Geothrix sp. 21YS21S-2: one gene and its partner. The protein of the gene in region 2 interacts with the protein of the main gene of each other region in a pairwise test. Links are inferred from orthologs where the notes say so. Each region holds a gene or a part of one and is shown on either strand. Other genes may lie near its edges. The genes, in order: dnaE and rplL.

Region 1 (4,404 bases), 660 kb from region 2 along the record:
CCATGAAGGCGAGCTTGGCGCCCAGGCCCACCAGCACGGTCTGGATCTCGCCCTTCATCTTCTGGTAGTTGGTGTCGCCCAGGTCCATGTCGCCCTGGTGGCTGGCGTAGCGGTACAGGCGGCCCCCGCGGAGGTTCACCTCGTCCAGGCGCTCCATGAAGTCGCCCATGGCCTTGGGGGCGGTGGTCCAGGCCTTGCCCAGGGGATCCAGGGCGGCGATGAGGGCCTTGACGGCGTCGAGCTCGGCGCGCCAGGCGGCGTCGCTCTTGTACATGTCCGTGGCGCGCCACTTGTACACGTCGGGCACCTTGGCGCGCTCGGTCTGGGAGAAGTCGGGTATGGGCTGTCCTGCGATCATCACGGCTCCGGCAAGCAGGGGAAGGGTACTTCGGAACATGGTGGACTCCTTGTCAGTAGGTCCAGCTCAGGGCGCATCCGGCTTCCTTGGCGACCTTTTCGGAAAGGTCGGGATCGAAGCGGACATTGAGGTCGCCGCTGGCCCTCACGCGGGCGAGGATGCCCTGGGGGCCGCGGTATTCCAGGTGCAGGGGAAGGTTGCCGTGGTAGAGGCGCAGGAGGGGCACCAGGCGGTTGGGGTACTCCCCCCTGGGCAGGCGGATCAGGGCGCCGGAGAAGCCCTTGCCCTGGAAGTCCTCCAGGGGCTCCAGGGAGGTCACGAAGAGCTTGATGGTGGTCTGCTCCTCCTCGTCCTCGTCGCCGTTGTTGCCGGTGGTCTCGATCTTCAGCTCGCCGGTGACGCGCAGGAGGGCGTCGGGCAGGGCCAGGTGCCGGTACAGGTCGAAGGGGCGGCCCCTCTTCCGGGTCACGGGGTTGTAGCTGCCGGCCATGAGCAGGGCCTCCACCTTGTCGGTGAGGTCCTCCAGGTAGAGGATCGCCCAGGGTTCGCCCTTCTGGTTCGTCTTGAACTGGACGTTGCTCACCATGACGCCGATGGCCACCTCGTCCCGGTCCCGGTGCCTGCCGGCGGCGGCGGCCTCCTTCAGGGAGGCGATGGTGCCCACGGTGTGCACCTTGATGGCGTCCTTGAACTCCTCCAGGGGGTGGCCCGACACGTAGAGGCCCAGGGACTCCCGCTCGTAGCGCAGGCGGTCCTTGCGGCTCCAGAACTCCACGTCCTCGGGCACGGCCCAGTTGTCGGCGAGGCTGGCCATCTCGGCCTCGTCGAAGAGCGATACCAGCCCCAGGTCCTGGCCCCCCTTCCCCGCGTTCTCCATGGCCGAGGGCAGGCCCTCCATGAGGGCGGCGCGGTTGGGTTCCATGGAATCGAAGGCCCCTGCCTTGATGAGGGCCTCCCACACGCGGCGGTTGGCCTTCTGGAGGTCGGTGGCCTTGAGGGCGTGGAAGAAGTCCTTGAAGCCCCCCTCCTCCGCGCGCGCGGCGAGGATGGCCTCCAGCGCGGCCTCGCCCAGGCCCTTGACCGCGGCGAAGCCGAAGCGGATCTGGTTGGGCCCGGTGATGGTGAAGTCCAGCTGGCTCTCGTTGATGTCCGGGCCCAGCACGTCCAGGCCCATCTCCTTGCAGTTCTGGATGTACTTCACCACGTCGTCGGTGCGCTGGGCCTTGGTGGAGAGGAGGCCGGCCATGAACTCGGTGCGGAAGTTGGCTTTGAGGTAGGCTGTTTCGTATGCAATCAGGGCATATGCCGCTGAATGGCTCTTGTTGAAGCCGTAGCCAGCAAAGTATTCAATAAGATCGAAGAGTTCGGAGACCTTGTCCCGCTCGTAGCCGCGCACCACGCCCTGCTCGATGAACTTGGTCTTCTCCTTCGCCATCTTCTCCTTGTCCTTCTTGCCCATGGCGCGCCGCAGCATGTCGGCCTCGCCCAGGGAGTACCCGGCGATGAGGCTGGCGATCTGCATCACCTGCTCCTGGTACAGGATCACGCCGTAGGTGGGGGAGAGGATGGGCTCGAGGGTGGGGAACATGTAGGTCACGGGCTCGCGGCCGTGGCGGCGGTTCACGTAGGTGTCGCCCATGCCCGCGCCCAGGGGGCCGGGGCGGAAGAGGGCGTTGAGGGCGATGAGGTCGTCGAAGCGGTCCGGGCGCAGCTTGGCCAGGAGCGACTTCATGCCGCCGGACTCGAACTGGAAGATGCCGTCGGTGTCCCCCTGGCTGAACAGGTCGAAGGTCTTCCGGTCGTCGAAGGTGCGGATGAGGGTCATGTCCACGGGATGGCCCTGGGTGCGCTCGATGTAGCCCTGGGTCTTGGCGATCTGGGTGAGGGTCTCCAGGCCCAGGAAGTCCATCTTCAGGAGCCCGGCGCGCTCGGCCTCGACCATGGTGTACTGCACCATCACCTTGCCGTCCTTGTCCCGGCTGAGCGGGGCGAAGCGGGTGAGGTCGTCGGGGGCGATGATCACGCCGGCGGCGTGGACGCCGGTGTTGCGGGCGAGGCCCTCCAGGCGCGCGGAGATGTCCAGGATGTTCTTCACCTCGGGTTCGGATTCGTAGAGTTCGCGCAGCTTGTCGCTCTGCTCCAGGGCCATGGCCACGGTGATGGGCTTTCCGGGCTCCTGGGGCACGAGCTTGGTGAGGTTGTTGGCGAAGGCGAAGTCCTTCTCGAAGACCCGCGCCACGTCCTTGATGACGGCCTTGGTCTTGAGCTGGTTGATGGTGACGATGTTGCTGACGCGGTCCTTGCCGTAGGCCTCGGTGACGTAGTCGATGACCTTCTGGCGCCCGTCCCGGCAGAAGTCGATGTCCACGTCGGGCATGGAGATGCGCTCGGGGTTCAGGAACCGCTCGAAGAGCAGGTCGTACTGCATGGGGTCGATGTCGGTGATGTGCATGGACCAGGCCACGATGCTGCCGGCGGCGCTGCCGCGGCCCGGGCCCACGGGCACGCCCATCTCGCGGGCCTTGCGGATGAAGTCCCATACCAGGAGGAAGTAGCCGGGAAAGCCCATCTTCAGGACGGTGTCCAGCTCGAACTCGAGCCGGGCGCGGTACTTCTCCTCGGAGTGCTTGAGGGCCCCGGCCTGCCAGAGCACCTGGCACTCCTTGAGCCGCTCCTCGAAGGTCTCGCGGGCCACCTCCACGAAGTAGCTCTCCAGGGTGTGGCCCGAGGGCACGGGGAACTGCGGGGTGATGGGCTTGCGGGTGATGGGGAAGAGGTCGATCTTGGAGGCGATCTCCAGGGTGCGCTCGAGCAGCTCGGGGTGGCCGGGGAAGACGGCGGCCATCTCCTCGGGCGACTTCACGTAGAACTGGTCGGTGGAGAAGCGCATGCGCTTGGGCTCGCTCTTGAACCGCTTGGTGCCGATGCACAGGAGCGTGTCGTGGAGGTCCGCGTCGTCGTGGTTGAGGTAGTGGGCGTCATTGGTGGCCACCAGGGGGATCCCGGTGCGCTTCGAGAGCTCGAACTGGCTGGGGATGATCAGGCGCTCCGCCTCGAAGCCCTGGTCCTGGATCTCCAGGTAGAAGTCCTCGCCGAAGATGCTCTGGTAGTCCCGGGCGACGCGCTCGGCGGCGTCGATGTTGCCGGAGAGGAGGCGGGCCTGCACCTCGCCGCCCAGGCAGGCCGTGAGGGCGATGAGGCCCTCGCTGTTCTCCCGCAGCAGGTCCTTGTCCACCCGGGGCTTGTAGTAGAAGCCCTCGGTGAAGCCCTTGGAGACCAGGTTGGACAGGTTGCGGAAGCCCACGGGGTTCTTGGCCAGGAGCACCAGGTGGTAGCCCGCGTCCCGCTGGCCGGAGGGGTCCAGGCAGTCCTCCAGGCCCTCGGCGTTCAGGGCGTTGTTGTCGAGCTTGCGGTCGTGCCGGGACCGGGGGGCCACGTACACCTCGCAGCCGAGGATGGGCTTGACGGCCCAGTTGCCGTCCTTGTCCGCCGTCTTCTCGCAGGCGTCGAAGAGCTTCATCATGCCGAACATGTTGCCGTGGTCGGTGACGGCCACCGAGTTCATGCCGGTCGCCCTGCATTTCTTGACGAGGTCGGGGATGCGGGTCAGGCCGTCGAGGAGGGAGTACTCGGTGTGGAGGTGGAGATGCGCGAAGGTCATAGGGGGCCATTGTCGCAAGCCTGGGGCGGGTTGGGGAAAGTTGCTGGGGTGTTGCAGTTGTGAACGAGCGGGCGCGGGGCTTGCCGCGATGAATTAATAACTCATATTGTGGCTCACGCCAGTAGCCGGAGGGTCGTGATCCATGTTGAAAAGCCTCACCTGGGGCCTGGCGGCCCTCTGCCTGGGCATGCCCTGCCGGGCCGCGGACCCCTGGTCCAAGTCCGACACCGCCTGGGAACTCTCCTACGTGGCCATGGTGGCCATGGACTGCAGCCAGAGCCGCCAGATCGAGGACGGGAACCGCTACGAGCGCAACCCCCTCCTGCCCCGCCACCCCAGCGCCAGGACCATCACCCGGCTCTGCATCCTCAACGTCGCGGCCCAC
Region 2 (2,965 bases):
ATGTCCTCGATCGCCTTCTGGCCCACGAGGAGCTCGCTGGGCTGGAGGTAGACGACGGCGCCCTTCAGGGTGAAGCGCTGCGCCGTGTAGAAGTGGGCCAGCATGGACTGGTTGTCCGCGAGCCGCTCGTCGAACAGGCCCAGCGCGCGCAGGAACGTGGAGCCCAGGAACTTGCGCTTGCGGTCGATGCGGGCGTAGAGGAGGCCCTTGGTGTCGAGCTCGAACTCGATCCAGCTGCCGCGGTAGGGGATCACCTGGGCGCTGTAGAGGGCCTTGTCGTTGCTGATGGCGAAGAACACCCCGGGGCTGCGGTGCAGCTGGGAGACGATGACGCGCTCGGTGCCGTTGATGACGAAGGTGCCGCGGTCGGTCATGGTCGGGAGGTCGCCGAAGTAGACCTCGGACTCCTGGCTCTGCTTGTAGCGCCGGTTGCCCTTCTCGTCCTTGTCGAACTGGTTGAGGCGCACCCGGATCTTCAGGGGCGAGGCCATGGTGGCGCCGCGCTCCACGCACTCTTCCATGCGCATCTTCTGGTGCAGGCCCACGGGCTCACTGCACACGTCGCAGATCTTCGCCTGGTTCTTGTTGCGGGTGCCGCACTTGGGGCAGTCCACCGTGGGGTCCTTCGGGTGGTCCGTCACGATGTGGTGGCCGCAGCTCTTGCAGGTGGTGCGCAGGTGCTCGAGGCCCTCGTTCTTGCCGCACTTGCAGGCCCAGTGGCCCACGGTGTAGTCGACGAACTCCACCTCGAGGCTCGCGTCGCCGCCGTCGGGGTTCTTGCCGTTGTGCACGGGGAACATGGACTCGAAGACGGACTTGAGGCCGCGGCCTTCCCGCTCCGAGTGGAGCAGGTTCATCTGCAGGAACTCGTCGTAGCTGCGCTTCTGGATGTCGATCAGGTTCGGGATTGGAACCAGGGAGCGGATTTTCGAGAACTGCACACGCTGGCGGTAGATGTTCTGTTGAACGCTCATGGTTCACTCCGGAAGACACCCGCGCAGGCCTTGAGGGACCGTCGGGAAAACATGGAGAGGTCGGACGAGAAGTCTCGATCCAGGCCCACCGAACACGCGACATGCGACGGACCTGGGGTCAGCCACCCGCCGTCACCGGCGGAAGCTGACCCTGAGGATCGCGATGTTCTGGCACACGGAAAATGAGGCAACCGGGGCCCTTTGTGGTGGCTGGGATCGAAATGCCCGGACGCGGGTCCGGGGGCAAGAAATAAGCATACCACTTTTTCACAAACCACAAAGCGCAAGGTGTACAAAGACACCTCGCGCTTCGGGTTTGACGCGGCCGGTCGGCTTTTTACTTGATCGCGACCTTGGCGCCGGCGGCTTCGAGCTTTTCCTTGATCTTGGCGGCTTCGTCCTTGGACACGCCTTCCTTGACGACCTTGGGAGCGCCGTCGACCATGTCCTTGGCTTCCTTGAGGCCCAGGCCGGTCACGATCTCGCGGACCGCCTTGATGACGTTCAGCTTCTGGGCGCCGGCTTCGAGCAGCTCGACATTGAACTCGGTCTGCTCTTCGACGGGGGCCGCAGCGGCGGCGCCACCGCCCGCGGGGGCGGCGACAGCGGCGGCGGAAACGCCGAAGCGCTCCTCGAGGGCCTTGACCAGGTTGGCCAGGTCGAGGACGGTCATGGTTTCGATTTCCTTGATCAACATATCAGCGGTGAGAGCCATGTAGTTCTCCTCTCAAATGATTGGTTTCGGGGTGGGTGGAGACGGGATCTGGCAGGAGCCTATTCGGCCGCAGGCGCCACGTCTTCCTTCTGCTTGCGGATCGCCTCCAGAGCCACTGCGATGCCGGAGATGGGGTACATCATGAGGTAGAGCAGCTTGCCAATGAGGACGTCGCGGGACGGGAGCTCGGCGATGATCTTGAATTCCGCCGGGGTCACGGCCTTGCCGTCAAGGATCGCGCCCTTGAGGTTGGCTGCGGGGTTGTCCTTCAGGAAGTTATGGACGGCCTTGGCCAGGGCGACCACGTCATTTTCCGTGGTGGCGACGGCGGTGGCGCCCTTGAAGTGTTCGGACAGGCTATCGAACTGGGTTTCCTTCACCGCCAGCTTGAGCAGCGTGTTCTTGGAAACCCGGTACTGGGCCTTGCTCTCCCGGATGGACTTCCGGAAGGTGGTGTCCTTGACGACGGTAAGGCCTTTGAACCCAAGGACGACGGCGGACTTGGCCGTGGAGAACGTCCCCTTGAGCTGGGCCACTTCGGTGCGTTTCTGTTCGCGTTCCATGGTCCGCTCCTACTTTTCCACAACGTGGGCGACGGAGATGCTGGGGCCCATGGTGGAGGCCATGTGGATAGCCTTCACATATTTGCCCTTCGCAGCGGACGGCTTGGCCTTGTGGACGGCATCGATGAGGGCCTTGGCGTTCTCCTTGAGCTTTTCAACTCCGAAGGAGACCTTGCCGACGCCCGCATGGATGATGCCCGTCTTGTCGACACGATACTCGACCTTGCCGGCCTTGATCTCCTTGATGGCCTTGGCCACGTCGAAGGTCACAGTGCCCGTCTTGGGGTTGGGCATGAGGCCGCGGGGACCCAGCACCTTGCCGAGACGTCCCACGCCCTTCATCATGTCCGGGGTGGCGACGAGGGCGTCGAATTCCAGGAAACCCCCCGCGATGCGCTCCACGAGATCGTCCCCGCCCACGATATCCGCACCGGCGGCTTCCGCATCCTTGATCTTTTCGCCCGTGGCGATGACGGCCACCCGCATGGTCTTGCCCGTGCCGTGGGGCAGGACAATCGTTCCACGGACCATCTGGTCCGCGTGACGGGGGTCGACGCCGAGCCTCATGTGCACTTCCACGGTCTCATCGAACTTGGCGAACGCCAGGTCCGTGATCACGCCGAGGGCCTCAACGAGGTCGTAGGGGCGATCTTCGATCTTGGAGGCGGCAGCCTGGTACTTCTTTCCAGGTTTTGCCATATTAACTCCTGCTC

Evidence for each region.
Region 1: the proteins of rplL (region 2) and dnaE interact in binary tests that used the Escherichia coli proteins (3 or more experiments, as listed by UniProt). The link is inferred for Geothrix sp. 21YS21S-2 from one-to-one orthologs.

The regions. Positions count from the first base shown.
Region 1 is NZ_CP132910.1:2,375,992-2,380,395, forward strand. The notes cover bases 211-4,396. They hold dnaE (DNA polymerase III subunit alpha), read right to left. Parts: upstream 4,020-4,396; coding sequence 411-4,019; downstream 211-410. Other genes in these bases: pepF (oligoendopeptidase F), read right to left, coding at 211-397; RAH40_RS10505 (hypothetical protein), read left to right, coding at 4,162-4,396. Also shown: more of pepF, read right to left, coding at 1-210; more of RAH40_RS10505, read left to right, coding at 4,397-4,404. UniProt on the Escherichia coli protein: DNA polymerase III is a complex, multichain enzyme responsible for most of the replicative synthesis in bacteria. This DNA polymerase also exhibits 3' to 5' exonuclease activity. The alpha chain is the DNA polymerase catalytic subunit.
Region 2 is NZ_CP132910.1:3,034,074-3,037,038, forward strand. Bases 1-2,747 are described here. They hold rplL (50S ribosomal protein L7/L12), read right to left. Parts: upstream 1,690-2,747; coding sequence 1,312-1,689; downstream 1-1,311. Other genes in these bases: rpoB (DNA-directed RNA polymerase subunit beta), read right to left, coding at 1-974; rplJ (50S ribosomal protein L10), read right to left, coding at 1,749-2,252; rplA (50S ribosomal protein L1), read right to left, coding at 2,262-2,747. In the rest of the region: more of rplA, read right to left, coding at 2,748-2,951. UniProt on the Escherichia coli protein: The binding site for several of the GTPase factors involved in protein synthesis (IF-2, EF-Tu, EF-G and RF3). Is thus essential for accurate translation.